2 regions of the Marinobacterium sp. xm-m-383 genome follow, and region 1 is predicted to be linked to the other one. Evidence: predicted binding sites of a transcription regulator. Region 1 holds the regulator's gene; the other holds the start of a gene.
What was found. Region 1 encodes PhoB, which activates phosphate uptake and scavenging genes when phosphate is short. Its sites were predicted from a motif close to TGTCATANNNNTGTCANA; they were not measured.
Positions count from the first base shown of each region.

Region 2: XMM383_RS00725 (phosphatase PAP2 family protein) is a predicted target of PhoB. The motif match lies at 5,067-5,084, and genes of this name have one in related genera.

Region 1 is NZ_WBYT01000002.1:136,556-144,757, forward strand. It holds gene hisA (1-(5-phosphoribosyl)-5-[(5-phosphoribosylamino)methylideneamino]imidazole-4-carboxamide isomerase) at 1-526, shown strand, start outside; gene hisF (imidazole glycerol phosphate synthase subunit HisF) at 537-1,310, shown strand; gene XMM383_RS04275 (DUF416 family protein) at 1,333-1,935, shown strand; gene XMM383_RS04280 (hypothetical protein) at 1,935-2,207, shown strand; gene XMM383_RS04285 (hypothetical protein) at 2,204-2,635, shown strand; gene XMM383_RS04290 (hypothetical protein) at 2,646-2,876, shown strand; gene cysZ (sulfate transporter CysZ) at 2,883-3,641, shown strand; gene phoR (phosphate regulon sensor histidine kinase PhoR) at 3,648-4,934, opposite strand; gene phoB (phosphate regulon transcriptional regulator PhoB) at 4,944-5,639, opposite strand; gene ubiA (4-hydroxybenzoate octaprenyltransferase) at 5,711-6,571, opposite strand; gene phoU (phosphate signaling complex protein PhoU) at 6,677-7,396, opposite strand; gene ppk1 (polyphosphate kinase 1) at 7,595-8,202, shown strand, end outside.
Region 2 is NZ_WBYT01000001.1:144,372-152,573, forward strand. It holds gene lpdA (dihydrolipoyl dehydrogenase) at 1-515, shown strand, start outside; gene sucC (ADP-forming succinate--CoA ligase subunit beta) at 624-1,790, shown strand; gene sucD (succinate--CoA ligase subunit alpha) at 1,793-2,674, shown strand; gene XMM383_RS00715 (transposase) at 2,879-3,322, shown strand; gene XMM383_RS00720 (alpha/beta hydrolase) at 3,413-4,213, opposite strand; gene XMM383_RS00725 (phosphatase PAP2 family protein) at 4,302-5,048, opposite strand; gene XMM383_RS00730 (AMP-binding protein) at 5,199-5,975, shown strand; gene XMM383_RS00735 (AMP-binding protein) at 5,930-6,763, shown strand; gene pgi (glucose-6-phosphate isomerase) at 7,012-8,202, opposite strand, start outside.

The DNA of each region.
Region 1 (8,202 bases):
ATACCCTGATCTACCGATTCAGATCGGTGGCGGTATCCGTTCTGCAGAGACCATTGAAGCCTACCTAGATGCCGGCGTCTCTTACGTGATTATCGGTACTAAAGCGGTTAAAGAGCCTGAGTTTGTTACCGAGATGTGTAAAGCCTTCCCAGGCAACATCATTGTGGGTCTTGATGCGCAAGATGGCCGCGTTGCGATTGATGGTTGGGCGGAAGTGACTGATGTAATGGCGGTTGATCTGGCTAAACGTTTCCGTGATGACGGTGTCTCTTCAATTGTCTACACCGATATCGCTCGTGACGGCATGATGCAGGGCGTTAACGTAGAGGCTACCGTTGATCTGGCGGTACAGGGCGGTATTCCTGTTGTCGCTTCAGGCGGTGTCACGAACATCGACGATATCCGTGCATTGGCGGAAGTGGCTGACCAAGGCATTTTGGGTGCGATTACTGGCCGAGCTATTTATGAAGGCACACTGGATGTGGCTGAAGCACAGGCTCTTAGCGATCAGCTGACGGCTAAGTAAGGATTTATAGATGGCACTAGCGAAGCGCATTATCCCTTGTCTGGACGTCGAAAACGGACGCGTCGTTAAAGGCGTTAAGTTCCTCGATATTCGTGATGCTGGTGATCCAGTTGAGGTCGCCCGTCGATACGACGAACAGGGGGCTGATGAGATCACCTTTTTGGATATCACAGCCAGCCATGAAGGCCGTGACACGATGGTGCATACGGTTGAGCGTATGGCGTCGCAAGTGTTTATCCCGTTGACCGTTGGCGGTGGTGTTCGTACCTGTGATGATATTCGTACGCTGTTAAATGCTGGCGCTGATAAGGTCTCTATTAATACGGCGGCCGTATTTAACCCCGAGTTTGTCAAAGAGGCCGCGGATCGTTTTGGTAGCCAGTGTATTGTTGTGGCGATTGATGCGAAACGAGTCTCTGCTCCAGATGAAGAAGGCCGCTGGGAGATCTTTACCCACGGTGGTCGCAAGCCTACCGGCCTAGATGCTGTTGAATGGGCGCAAAAGATGGAAGAGCTTGGTGCGGGTGAGATTCTACTGACCTCCATGGACCAAGACGGTGTGAAAAGTGGTTATGACTTAGGCGTGACTCGCGCAGTGTCTGAAGCGGTGACCATTCCTGTCATCGCATCAGGTGGCGTTGGTAACCTAGATCATTTGGTTGATGGCTGCATCGAAGGCAAAGCCGACGCAGTGCTGGCCGCCTCTATTTTCCACTTTAACGAATACACAGTACCCGAAGCGAAAGCGTACATGCGTGAGCGCGGTATTGAAGTACGTCTTTAATCAACGGCAAAGGTAGGCATCGATGCTAGATCCCAATGAACTAGAAACTGAGATTCGTAACCTTGAGCACTGGCAGCAGGTTGCCTTCTCTGCTGCGCTGACCGAGCGTATGTTCAATAACTTCGCGCTGTTCTCCAAGTTGATGGAGTTTGGCGATTTAGATCGCATGCGCACAGTGCTTGATGGCGTATGGGGTGAATTGGCTCAAAACGGCAGCAAGCTAAACTACGACGTTCAGCTTGGCCATGTTGACGATAACCTGGTGGATCTCGATGAGTTCGACACCTTTGGTGCCATTCCTGCCCGCGATGCAATGCTGGCGCTCTACTCAACGCTGATGTGTAAGCTAGAGAAAGAGGCGAGCGACGCGGTTGCGGTATCGAACCTCTCTTACGAGACCGTATCGGCTTACATTGAGTTTGCTGAAGCGGACGATCAGATGTCTGATGAAGAGCTGATCCGCATGATCAACTCACACGACATGATGCTGGATGAAGATGCGTTTCAGAGCGAAGTTCTGGAACAGCTAAACGGCGCTAAACAGAATGCTGCAACCATCACAGCACTGCGTGAGCTTGGTGAAAACCAAGGCATCTCAAACATAGGGATCAGCGACGAAGAGTAATGCTTAGACTGGGTCTTATTCTTCTGATTGTTCCAAGCCTCGCACTGATGGGGGCTTACATGTACGAGCAGCACTTGATCGAGAGCTGCACGGCGACCGGTGGTTTCTACGACTATGCTCTCTCAGAGTGTGATCCACAGACAGAACAACCTTTTATTCCTTTTATGGTGCGCTACCCACTGTTGGTGAACGGCGGCATGCTGTTGAGTGTGTTGGGTCTTCTGTTAACCATCGTTGGCCTCTATAAACCCAATAAGCGAGACGTTGCGTGATTAAAAAGATCATCTGGGCTCTTATTTTAATGTCAGGCATCGGCTTCTACCTCTGGGCAGAGTTTGCCGGTGATGATTGGCTAGAAGCGTTTAACTCAGAGCGACAACAGGCGGCTGCCGAGTTCTTTGCTAAAGGTGAAGAGCAGGGTAGGGTAAAAACGGACGCAGCTTGTTTTGATGATGCCATTGGTCAGATTGCTGAGTGCTTAAGCATCTCGTGTACGGTCGATGCCGGTCAGTATCTACGCGGTTGTTGGGGCGTTGCCGAACGTGCAGAGAGCTTCTGTGATGGGGTGCCTGAGTTCCAAGAAGAGAAGACTGAAGATGAGAAAGAGTGGGCTCGTTTTGCCTGCTACGATCTGAACAGTCGCGGCGATGGCTGCCGTCTTCTGATGCGTCAAAAGCAGCAGCACTGCGCAACACAATAAGGACAATTGAATGAACTACTATTTAGCAGCGATGGAGCCCTTCCTATTCTGGGGTGGCTTGGGCATCTACATCATCTCTCTGGCCATGTATGGAACTCGCAGTGGCGATTGGAAAGCGATCATTCGCTTTTGGGAGCCGCTACTCAAACTTAACCCAACCGAGTTTCGTATCAACCGCATCGGTCTGAGCGGCATGATTCTGGCGGTTGTGATTCGAGTCTACCTAAACTTCCTAGCGTAATTCACCATGCGCACGAACTCGCCTTTCTCAGGGTTGGCCTATCTAGGCCGCGGTTTCAAAATGCTGTCGGAGCCCGGTCTTCGCGCCTTTGTATTGGTACCTTTGCTGATCAATACAGTCATCTTTGTTGGGGCGATCTATCTTCTGGTGACCAACTTCTCTGCTTGGGTTGATGCTCTAATCGCGCTCTGGTTACCTGATTGGGGTTGGTTGGATTATCTGATCTACTTCTTATGGCCTATCTTCGCACTGGTCTTGGTGCTGATGGTCTATTACGGCTTCTCGGTTGTTGCGAACTTTATAGCCGCGCCATTCAACGGTATCCTTTCAGAACGGGTTGAGCAGCGTCTGCGAGGCGATGCGATCAGCAATGAACTCAGCCTATTGCAGATGATTCCCGGCACCCTCGCGCGTGAGTTAGCTAAGTTGGCGTACTTTATTCCAAGGGTTTTGCTCTTGTTGATTCTAGGCTTTATACCGCTCATCAACCTAGCGACCCCAGTGCTTTGGTTCATCTTCAGTGCGTGGATGATGGCGATTCAGTACATCGACTACCCGATGGATAATAACGGTCTGACTTTCAAGCGAATGAAGGGGTTATTGAAAGAGCGCCGTTGGTCTGCGTTAAGTCTAGGCTCGGTGATTCAGCTTGGTATGTTGGTGCCGCTATTGAATCTGATTTTGATGCCGGCGGCCGTGATTGGTGCGACGATCTTTTGGGTGGAAGAGTATGAAGCTGATGGTGAGCAGGGGCGTTTAAAGTAAGCGCAGCTAAATCTTAACCACTCGACTTTCAGGGAAGGTCACACTAAATCGGCTGCCTTCACCCGGTTTACTAGTAACTCCCAACTTAGCATTGTGCCGAACCAACACGTGTTTCACTATGGCCAGTCCAAGTCCTGTACCACCACTGTCGCGGGATCGCCCTTCATCCACTCTGTAGAAGCGTTCAGTGATTCTTGGAATGTGCTCTGCTGGTATACCGACACCGGTATCGGTCACCGAAAACAGTACACTGGTGTCGACGGATTTCAGTTTTATATCAATTACTCCGTTAGCCGGAGTATATCGGACCGCATTGAACACGAGGTTGGATAGAGCGCTGCGTACCTCGCCCTCATTACCAAGAATCTCAAAGCCTTGGTCCATTTCGAGTGAGATTTGATGCTGTTTTGGCCCTGACACCTCTTTTGCTTCTTCTGTGATCCTTTCTAGCATTTCTCTAATGAAAATGGGCTTTCGGCTCTTATTTTCTGAGCTGGTTTCCAAGCGAGAAAGGGTTAGAAGGTCAGCAATCAGAGCAGCCATACGACTGCTCTGAGACTGCATAGAGTGGATCGCTTTTTGTATCGGATTAGGAAGTTCTTGCTCTTGCAGAGTCTCTAGGTAGCCGTGAATTACTGTGATGGGAGTTCTCAGTTCGTGTGACGCATTGGCTAAGAAGGTATGACGCATAAGGCCAATTTTTTCGCTCTCAGAGATATCCCTAACAATGAGAACTTTGTCACCTTCACCAAAGGATTCTACACGGTACTCAAGCACTCTTTTCTGGTCTGCTGAGTCTGCTTTGAATGAAGCGATATGAGACGATTGAGAGTAAAATTCTAAGAAATTAGGTTCAGAAAAGACCTCCTGTACCCTTTTATGTTTCTGCTCAATGGTTATCTCTAATATCTCTTCAGCGGCATTATTCCACCACTCAATATTGTCTTGATTATCAATGATGACGATGGCGTCTTTCATGGCAGAGGTGGCTGCTTGAAACTGATCCATATCGGCATGGATCTCATCGTATTCTGCTTCCGTCTTATTCCGATAGTTGGCTATCGAGCGAACAATACGCCCCTGTTCAAAGGGTAATTTAGGATCTGGCGAGCTGAGATTTTGGTCTAGCCAAGTGACTAACTTTGCGTTCAGCAGCGAACTCAATATCGACCAAAGCAAAGAGCCAAATAATGCACCCAGTATTAGGTTGTGACTTGTAAAAAAACCGAGAACTGCACCAGCAAGAGTAAAGCTGAGAAGGCCAAGTAGTTGGCGTGCTATCGATTCGGTCACAAATCTATCCTAGAGTTTGGTTGAAAAACGGTATCCTGTACCACGAACTGTTTGGATTAAATTACCAAGGTCTGGCCCTAGTGCTTTGCGAAGACGTCGAATGTGCACATCCACTGTTCGCTCCTCCACATAGACATTCCCGCCCCAAACCATATCTAATAATTGGCCCCGGGAATAGGCTCTATCTTGATGTGTCATAAACAGATGAAGCAGTTTGAACTCTGTTGGACCTAGATTGAGCGACTGGCCGGAAGCATCCGAAACCCGATGTGAGACTGGATCTAAAATAATCCCACCGATTGAGATGGCGCCCTCATCACTCTCGGGAAGGCTTCTTCTAAGAACCGCTTTTAAGCGAGCGATCAGCTCTTTGGGTGAAAAAGGCTTAGTAATGTAATCATCTATACCCGCTTCAAGGCCCTGAATTTTATTGTCTTCATCAGCTTTCGCCGTCAGCATGATGATCGGTAGGTCTTTGGTGGTAGGGTCGCTGCGAAGGCGTTTGGCTAGCTCTATTCCGCTGGTACCAGGCATCATCCAATCGAGCAGCATCATGTCAGGCTTTTCATCAATGACCATGGCATGGGCTGTTTTTGCATCACAGGCCTCTAGTGTCTCAAAGCCGGCGAGCTCTAGTGCCATTACAATCATTTCACGAATAGCGGATTCATCATCAACGATCAGTATGCGTCTGGAACGACTCATGGTAACTCTCTCATCTGTTTCATTGACCTCATTAAATGATGCTTTCGTTACAAAAAGATGACAATGACGTTTTACAGTGCGTAATCAGCAGCTAATCCCACCAAAACAACTAGTTCAGCATAGTGATTATTTAAAAATGCTTTGAAACAGGGCATGCGTTCACGATCTTTTATCAGCCAGTGCTGGTAGATAAAGAACCCTACAGCACCTATCAGTCCAAGATAGAAATAGATTCCAAGGGATTCCAGTATTCCAATCCAAACCAGTACAGCAAGAGCAGCAATCTGTAGGCCGGCTATAGCCATGCGATCGTATTGGCCAAAAAATACAGCTGTCGATTTGATGCCTATCTTTAAATCATCATCCCGATCGACCATGGCGTACATGGTGTCATAAGCGACCGTCCATAAAATTTTAGCAAGGAAGACTAACCAGCCGACTAATGGCACTTCGCCTAAGGTTGCAGCAAAGGCCATCGGAATTCCCCAACCAAACGCCATACCCAAAACGACTTGGGGGAAGTGGGTGTAGCGCTTCATAAAGGGGTAGCTGAAGGCTAATAACAGAGCGATGGGCGATAGCAAGATCGCGGCTTTGTTCGTGAATAGCACTAAGATAAACGCGATCAGCATTAATCCGACGAACAAGCCAATGGCTTCTTTGCTAGTAATGCGGCCCGTTGGTAGCGGCCTTTCGGAGGTGCGTTTTACATGGCCATCCACTTTGCGGTCTGCAAAGTCGTTAATGACGCAGCCGGCTGAACGAGTCACCCATACCCCAAAGGTAAAGATAAACAGTAGATCCAAACTGGGTAAGCCACCTGCGGCGATCCATAAAGCCCAGAGAGTTGGCCATAACAAGAGATAGGTGCCAATCGGTTTGTCTGCTCGCATCAATTGCCATGCGGCATGGAGTTTATCTGCAGTGATCACAAGTGACTCAAGTATCTTTAAATTAAGGTGGTAGTATGAAGTGAGGGAGTGCTTAAAACAACAAAGCCACCTGAAGGTGGCTTTGTTAGAAGCAGAGTCGCAAGCTTACTCTCGAACGATCTTTTTGATCTCTTTAGTCTTCATGTGACGAACATCGGTACCGCTGACTTGGTAGATGACTTGCTCAGCCAAATTGCAGGCATGGTCACCGATTCGTTCTAGTGCACGAAGGATCCAGATTATATTTAGCACACCACTGATAGAGCGTGAGTCTTCCATCATGAAAGTGATTAAAGCTCGCATGGTCGACTGGTATTCACGATCAACATGTTTATCACTCTTGACCACTTTGTACGCTAATTCGATGTCACGATTTTCAAAAGCGATTAATACTGAGTTGAGCATGTCTGTGACCATCTCACCAATGTGGCTGACCTCATGAAGACTTTTGCTACTCGATTCATTATTTGACAGATCGATGGCCTGTTTGGCAACGCGAGAGGCTTCATCTCCGATACGCTCCAGATCAACAATGGCACGGTTGATTGACAGAACCAGCCTTAAATCAACGGCTGCTGGCTGGCGAAGCGCAATGATCTGTTCACACGCTTTATCTATCTGATTTTCGAAGCGATTGGTCTCTCGATCCAGCTCACGAGTTGATTCAGCCAGTGAGATATCTTGATTGAGCAGTGCATGCAAAGAGTCAGTGACTTGCTGCTTAACGGTTCTGCCCATCTCTAAAAATTCGGAACGAAGCCTCTCAAGCTCTTCGTTGAACTTATTTGATGTGTGTTGCGAATAGATCTCGCCACTGTCGCGCATTACAAACCCTCTTTTTAGGTCAAATAGGTCTAATTACCTTTAGTATTTCAAAAGAATGTTAGAGATTTGTGACAGTTTCGTGTCGATTTGGTTAAAGGAAAATATATCTCTAAAGGGTAGGCTTACCTTGCGATAAAACTTATGATTATCAAAGAAATAAGCTTTTTAGGCTGTTGAGATAAGCCCAATGGACACGCAATGCAGTTAATTGAAAAAGAGTTAAGTTGGTTATCGTTCAATGAACGCGTACTGCAGGAAGCTGCGGATGTAAACGTACCCATCATTGAGCGTGTCCGTTTTTTGGGTATTTACTCCAGCAATTTAGATGAGTTTTTCAGAGTTCGGGTTGCAGACTTGCACCGTCGCCTACGTCTTGAGCAACTAGGCAAGGTCGAACCCAAAGGGATGTCGGCTGAAAACCTGTTACATCTAGTGAATGAGAAGGTACAAACTCTCGCAGATCGTTTTAATGACATCCACATTGATGTCATCAAGGGACTCGCCCGTCGCAATATCTTTCTGATCAATAACGATCAGTTGAACGAGAAAGAGGGTGGCTGGTTACGGAAATACTTCCGAGATGAGGTCCTGCACCACATCACACCCATCTTAGTGAATGAGAACACCAAGCTTGCTAGCGTCATGAATGACGAAGATGCGTACCTGATGTGTGCCCTAAAAAAAGGGACTTCAGTTCAGTATGCACTTCTTGAAATTCCTTCTGATAAAACCAACCGATTTATCCAACTGCCTCGAATCAAAGGTCAGCGGCGAAAGCCAATCATCGTGCTCGATAACGCCATTCG
Region 2 (8,202 bases), on a different contig from region 1:
GTACCGGTGCACCAGGCGTTTACGCAATTGGTGACTCAGTACGTGGCCCGATGCTTGCACACAAAGCATCAGAAGAGGGCATCATGGTTGCAGACATCATTGCAGGCCACAAAGCGGCAATGAACTACGACTGCATTCCTAACATCATCTACACTTTCCCTGAGTTGGCTTGGGTCGGTAAGACCGAACAGCAGCTTAAGGCGGAAGGTATCAAATACAAGAGTGGCAAATTCCCATTCGCAGCGTCTGGCCGTGCCATGGCAGCGAATGCGACAGAGGGCTTCGTTAAGATGCTCGCTGATGAAGCTACCGACCGTATTCTTGGTGTACACATCGTTGGTGGTATCGCCTCTGAGCTGATCGCTCAGGGTGTTATCGCAATGGAATTTGCATCAAGCGCGGAAGATCTGCAGTTGACCGTATTTGCTCACCCAACCGTGAGTGAAGCGATCCACGAAGCAGCTCTAGCTGTGGATAATCACGCTATCCACATTGCGAATCGCAAAAAGCGTTAATCGCGGAACAGAGAGCGCTTCAGGTCAAAAGCTTGAAGCGCTTTTGTTCAGATCGATGGCACGGGTAACCCCGTGTTCGTTTAACCGACCTAAATAACGGACTATAGAATGAATCTTCACGAGTATCAGGGCAAGCAGCTGTTTGCACAGTACGGTCTGCCAGTGTCACAAGGCATTGCAGTCGATACACCGGAAGCAGCCGCAGAAGCAGCCAAACAAATTGGCGGTGATAAGTGGGTTGTTAAAGCACAGGTACACGCAGGTGGCCGCGGTAAAGCGGGCGGCGTTAAACTAGTAGACTCTCCAGAAGAAGCAGCAGCTTTCGCAAAAGATAAGCTAGGTACTAATCTGGTAACTTACCAAACTGACGCGAACGGTCAGCCAGTCTCTAAAATTCTTGTTGAGACCTGCACAGACATCGCAAACGAACTATACCTAGGTGCGGTTGTTGACCGTTCATCACGTCGCATTGTCTTCATGGCATCGACTGAAGGTGGTGTAGAGATCGAGAAAGTCGCTCACGAAACACCTGAGAAGATTCTTAAAGCAACCATCGATCCTTTGACTGGCGCGCAGCCATACCAGGGTCGTGAGCTAGCATTCAAGTTGGGTCTTGAAGGCGTACAGATCAAACAGTTCGTCGCGATCTTCATGGGTCTTGCGAAGATGTTTGAAGAGAAAGATCTAGCCCTTCTAGAGATCAACCCTCTGGTTATCACTGACGAAGGCAACCTACACTGTCTTGATGCGAAAGTCGTTATCGATGGCAACTCGGTTTACCGTCACAAAGATATCCAAGCAATGGAAGATCCATCACAGGAAGACGAGCGTGAAGCACGCGCGGCTGAGTGGGATCTTAACTACGTAGCACTAACTGGCAACATCGGTTGTATGGTTAACGGTGCAGGCCTTGCAATGGGTACTATGGACATCGTCTCTCTACACGGCGGTTTCCCAGCTAACTTCCTTGACGTAGGTGGCGGCGCGACGAAAGAGCGTGTTACTGAAGCGTTCAAGATCATCCTAGAAGACAGCAAAGTTAAAGCGGTATTGGTTAACATCTTCGGTGGTATCGTACGTTGTGACCTAATCGCAGAAGGCATCATCGGTGCTGTTAAAGAAGTGGGCGTAGAAGTTCCAGTGGTTGTTCGCCTTGAAGGTAACAACGCAGACCTCGGCTCTAAACTGCTATCTGAATCTGGTTTAGATATCATCGCGGCTACCAGCTTGACTGACGCTGCACAGCAAGCAGTTAAAGCAGCAGGAGGCAACTAATCATGTCAGTACTAATTAACAAAGACACCAAAGTAATCTGTCAGGGTTTCACTGGTGGTCAGGGTACTTTCCACTCTGAACAAGCGATCGCCTACGGCACTAAAATGGTTGGCGGTGTGACTCCAGGTAAGGGTGGCACAACTCACCTAGGTCTTCCTGTATTCAACACTGTTGCTGAAGCAGTAGAGCAGACTGGCGCAGAAGCATCAGTTATCTACGTACCAGCGGCGTTCTGTAAAGATTCGATCCTTGAAGCGGCTAACGCTGGCATCAAGCTAATCGTTTGTATCACAGAGCACATCCCAGTCATGGACATGCTTCAGTGTAAAGTTAAGTGTGACGAGCTAGGCGTACGTCTAATCGGTCCTAACTGTCCAGGTGTCATCACACCGGGCGAATGTAAGATCGGTATCATGCCAGGTCACATCCACCTACCAGGTAAAGTCGGTATCGTTTCACGCTCTGGTACGCTTACGTACGAAGCGGTTAAACAGACAACTGACGCGGGTTTCGGTCAGTCTACTTGTGTTGGTATCGGTGGTGACCCAATCCCTGGTTCTAACTTCATCGATATCCTAGAGATGTTCCAGAACGATCCACAGACTGAAGCGATTGTTATGATCGGTGAGATCGGTGGTTCAGCAGAAGAAGAAGCGGCTGCTTACATCAAAGCAAACGTAACTAAACCTGTTGTATCGTACATCGCAGGTGTAACAGCGCCTCCAGGCAAACGCATGGGCCACGCAGGTGCCATCATCTCTGGCGGTAAAGGTACTGCAGACGAGAAGTTCGCAGCACTAGAAGACGCAGGCGTTAAGACTGTACGTTCACTAGCAGATATCGGCGTAGCCCTATCTGAAGTGACTGGCTGGGCAATGAAGTAATTCGTTTCTAGCTGTAAAGAAAAACCCGCTTCGGCGGGTTTTTTTGTGTCTGGAAAACGCTGATAGGGCGGATGACAGGCTGAAGGCCAGTCACCGCGACTCCGTAGTTAGTTCAGCGCACCGGTGACTGGCTTCAGCCTGTCATCCGCTGTCAATGCAAACTCCTAACCATGATCTATACTCCAAAGAAAAAGGAGTTTAACCATGGCAAGGAAGCCAAGATTATGTCCCGCAGGTGTGCCCCAGCACATTATTCACCGCGGCCATAACCGACAATACATCTTTAAAACCACTGCCGACTTTGAAATGTACCTCAGTAAACTCGAGTATTGGTCAGATGTATACCAAGTTCAATTGCATGCTTGGGTACTGATGGGCAACCACATTCACTTTTTATTAACGCCTAGTTCTGATGATGGCATTTCAGAGATGATGAAACGTATCGCAGGAAGTTACGGTCGTTACTTCAATATGCGTTATGGATTGACTGGAACGATTTGGGAAGGGCGGTATAAGAATATTCCTGTGATGAGTTCAACACATGTAGAGCAGATCAAAGCATATATCGAACAGAATCCGGTGCGGGCTGGGATTTGTGGAATGTCGTCGGAGTATCGGTGGTCTAGCGCGTTTTCTGGAAGACGGTGATGGGGCGGATGACTGGCTGAAGGCCAGTCACCGCGACTCCGTAGCCTATGCAGCGCACCGGTGACAGGCCTTCAGCCTGTCATCTGCTCTCTACTCCCGCTCCAAAATCCACTCAATTGCCTGATCAACATCCTCAGATCGAAACCGCGTATGTTCCCGATCCTCAAACCCCATAAATAGCTTCGGCTCTTCAGCAGCTTCAAAAAGCCTTATGCCTTGTTCGTAAGGAATGGTGTCATCATCGGTTGAGTGCATGATCACTAAAGGCTCATCCACTTGTTGAATCTTATCAATCGAATCAAATCGGTGTTTAAGTAACAGATTAACCGGTAACCAGGGGTAGTCATCAGCCGCCATCTGCGCAATAGAGGTATAGGGCGCGGCCAGAATCACTCCTTTAAAATCGCGTTCAGTGGCCAGTTGAACCGCCACGCCGGTTCCCAGTGATTCGCCGTAGATGATTAGATCTGATGAATTCAGATTCTGTTCTATGGCTAACCAATCAAAGATCGCACGTGCGTCGTCGTAAAAGCTAACCTCGCTGGGTGTACCAGTGCTTTGACCAAATCCACCCCAGCTGAAGATCAATAGCCCTCGATCATCCTCAGACAAAATATTAATCAATCGCCCACGTGTACTCAGGTTACGAGCATTACCGTGCAGATAGACAAGCGTTTCTTGCCCAGTTTTAGCCGGTTTATACCAGGTCTGAAGACCGCCGCTTTGCGGGGTATTGATAAAGAGCTCGCTTGCACCGGGAAAGACAGTTTCAACCGACTCCGTTTCGTAGGTCGGCTTAAAGATCAAAGAGTCCTGCGCAAAGTACATGTACCCGCAAGCGGATAGGTAGGTGAGTGTCAGCAGGAGTGAAGTGCGTTTAAATAATTTCATTATCTAGTCTATCCATAAGTGACAGGCTGAAAGCCAGTAACTGTCGCTCCGATGATTCGTGACTGGCTTCAGCCTGTCATCCGCTCTATCAGTCCGCACTAAAAGCTCTGTACCATCGATACAGACCAACAGCAGCCAATAAAACTGCCACTCTCTCAGTCGTAACAGCAGAACCAAACTCCTGATAAGGAGGTTGATAAATAAACTGGTTAGTAAAGATAATCAAAACCGTGATGGCACCTGTCACTGTCCAAGCAGTTGATGAAAGCTCTTTCTCTAAAAGCCACTGGTATCCCTTAAAGCCAATCAACCAACCCAATGCTGCGCCAACTAACACATCAAACGGCCAGTGCACGCCCATCATGATTCTGGAAAAACCTATTAAAGAGGCAATAGCAACAAGCCACTGAGTAATAGGTTTTGACTTAAATTGAGCCGCTAAAATACCCGCACCAATAAACGCCGTTGCAGTATGGCCTGAAGGGAAAGAGGGGGATTTGATGGCTTGGCCAATCAGGTTGTAGCCCTCCATTCCAAAAAGCACTACTGAAGGTCGATCGACACCCAACAGGTGCTTTAACCCTTGAATAACCAAAGTCCCTGTAATTGCCAAAATGAGTAAGCGCGCTCCGCGATCCTCTTTGAAATTGTAGAGCGCTAAAATAATGGCTAGTGCTATGGAAGTATCGCCTAAGTTAGTTATAAACACCCATAACGAATCTGGAAGCCAAGAGCCGACGTAATTGATGAATGCAAACAGAGTGTTATTCAGTAAAAAGACAGCAAAAAAGAGAGCGGCGATGACGCTTTTTCGTGATTCAAAGAGTGAGTTCATATAGCCTAGGTTATTGAATGTAATAATGTTGCCACATTAACATTGTTGCTTCATTTGAACCACAGATCAGAACTCTATTTTGTTGGAGCCTTATCGAAGATGAGGCGATAATTAATAATAAACTTTACAACAACCAGACAATAATAATTTATGAACCTAGTATCCCGCTTCTACAAACAGGTCGATCGTTTCCAAGATCGTACTTTTCTTGGTTACAAATCCGACGGTGAGTGGAAGACACACTCTTGGAAAGAGACGGCTGATCAAATTTCGACACTCAGTCACTATTTAACTCAGTACGGCGTTGGTAAAGACGATCGCGTTTTGATTCTCTCTGAAAACAGGCCAGAGTGGGCGGTTAGTGATTTAGCCATCATGTCCGTAGGTGCCTATGTGGTGCCTGCCTATACAGCGCACACTGTTGATGATCTTCGCCATATTTTGTCGTTGACCAGCCCTAAATTTGCCATTGTCTCCTCTCAGGAGCTGGCAGATAGAGTCTTAGAGGCCAATATCAGCCACGAATGCGTCACTCATATGATTGTTATCGATCAGGGTGAGCATGATAAACCGGATTGGCACACAGAGATTTTGTCTTGGCCAGAGGTTCAACAAGGAGCCGAGCGTCCAGATCTGTCAGCCATAGAAACTGACGATGTCTGTACCCTGATCTTTACCTCGGGCACGGGCGGTCATCCTAAAGCGGCGATGCTGACCCATAAGAACATTATTCATAACGTCGAAGCTGCTGCGCGAGTGTTGGATACCATACCTGTTAATGAAGAGGATCGATTCCTCGCCTCTACGACATGCTCTATGCGCGTATCAAGTCGGGTGTGGATCGAGCCAGTGGATTTAGAAAAGGCCTCTTTTATAAGGCTTTGTCGATCGGTACGAAAAAGCTTAATGATGAAAAACTCTCTCTAATTGAATCTATTCTTGATCCTCTATTAGAGAAGCTAGTCCGCAAAAAATTGCGTGATCGATTTGGTGGCAAGATCAAATACTTCGTCTCAGGTGGTGCACCGCTGAACCCAGAGATCGGTAACTTCTTTGCTGCCTTAGGTATCGGCATTATCCAAGGCTATGGTCAGACAGAGGCATCGCCACTGATTACCGTGAACCGTCCAGGAAACATTCGTATGTCGACCGTCGGTTTGCCGCTCGATTGTGAATTGAAGCTAGCGGACGATGGTGAACTGTTAGTTCGTGGCGACAACGTCATGAAAGGGTATTGGCAGAATGAGTCAGCTACGGCAGTCACCATCATCGATGGTTGGTTGCATACGGGTGACCTCGCCGAGATCGATGAAGAGGGCTTTGTCTCTATTGTAGGGCGTTCGAAAGACCTTATCGTCACTTCGGGTGGTGATAACGTTGCGCCTGCCAAGCTAGAAGCGAAGCTGACGCTGGAAGAGGAGGTGGATCAAGCAGTTGTGCTTGGCGATGCCAAACCTTGGTTGTCCGCCATTATTGTTCCGTCTGAGGATCTGCAAAAAGCGACAGACTCGGATGAAGAGCTAGAAAAAATCATCTCGAAAGCGGTGAAACGAGTGAACCAAGAACTTAACGGTACCGAACGTATCCGTAAGTTCATTGTACAACGGGAACTCTTCTCGATTGAGAATGGTTACGTAACACCCACACAGAAGATCAAACGCTCTAAGGTGATTGAAGATAACCAAGTAGCGATGGATCGGTTGTATGGGAAGTAACTGCTAGTGCGGATGACAGGCTGAAGCCAGTCACCGGTGTGATAAACAGGCTACGGAGTCACGGTGACTGGCTTCAGCCTGTCAACCGCTTTGAAATTACGGAAAAGGCTCTGGAAAAGTATGCCTGGCAGTCTTGCTCGAATCCATGGGAGATAGCTTAAAGATCCGATGGTCGAAAATTGCTCCTGCATTTTCGGCATACATGCCATCCATGGAATAAACAGGCTGAAGGCCTGTCACGGTCAAATCTACGATTTGACGTGCTTCCGAACTAACGCCATCAACCCCTGTGTCGACTGATCATACCCTTGCGTCGACTCACCAATCTGTTGGCTGATCTCATTCGCTAAACGTTTACCAAGCTGAACACCCCACTGGTCAAACGAGTTGATGTTCCAGATAGCGCCTTGAACAAACACCTTATGCTCGTAGAGTGCAATCAGCGCGCCTAGGTTGCGTGGGCTGATGCGATCCATCAGTAATACATTACTCGGGCGGTTGCCTTGGCAGCTTTGATACTCCAATAGGCCGTCTGAATCATCACCGTTCATAAAGGCGTTGGCTTGCGCAAGCATATTGGTTAGCAGTGCGAAGTGGTGCTCTTCTGTCTGTTCATCCGCTTCTAATGAAGCGATAAAGTCGATCGGTACGAATCGTGTGCCCTGGTGCAGTAGCTGAAAGAAGGCATGTTGGCCATTGGAGCCTGTCTGCCCCCAGACGATAGGTCCGGTTGCATAATCAACCGGATCGCCATTGATATCCACCGACTTACCGTTCGATTCCATATCCAGCTGCTGTAGGAAAGCTGGAAGTTGGTGAAGTGCTTGATCGTATGGAATCACCGCCTGAGTTTCTGCACCCAAGAAGTTGATGTACCAGATGCCGATCAGTGCCATGATCACTGGCATGTTCTGATCCATTGGCGCTTCCACAAAGTGGCGATCCATCTCGTAGGCGCCTTCCAACATATCAATGAAGTTGTCATAGCCAATCGATAGCGCAATAGGTAGACCGATTGCAGACCAGAGCGAGTAACGTCCACCCACCCAGGCCCAGAACTCAAAGATGTTCTCTTGTGCAATACCAAACTCCATAGCAGCAGCTTGGTTAGTCGATACCGCCACAAAATGTTGACTAATATCTTCGTGGCCGCCGGTCTGTTCACGGAACCAACGACGAGCCGTTTTGGCATTCAGTAGTGTCTCTTGCGTAGAGAAGGTCTTGGTCGAAACAACAAAGAGTGTGGACTTTGCATCCAAGTTTTTCAGAGTCTTCTTAATATGCTGGCCATCGACATTAGAGATGAAGTGAAATTTGATATCGGGGTGGCGGAATTGGAGTAGAGCGCGTACCACCATGTTAGGTCCAAGATCCGAACCCCCAATGCCGATATTCACCACATCTGTGATGCGGTTGCCTTTATAGCCCTTCCAGTCACC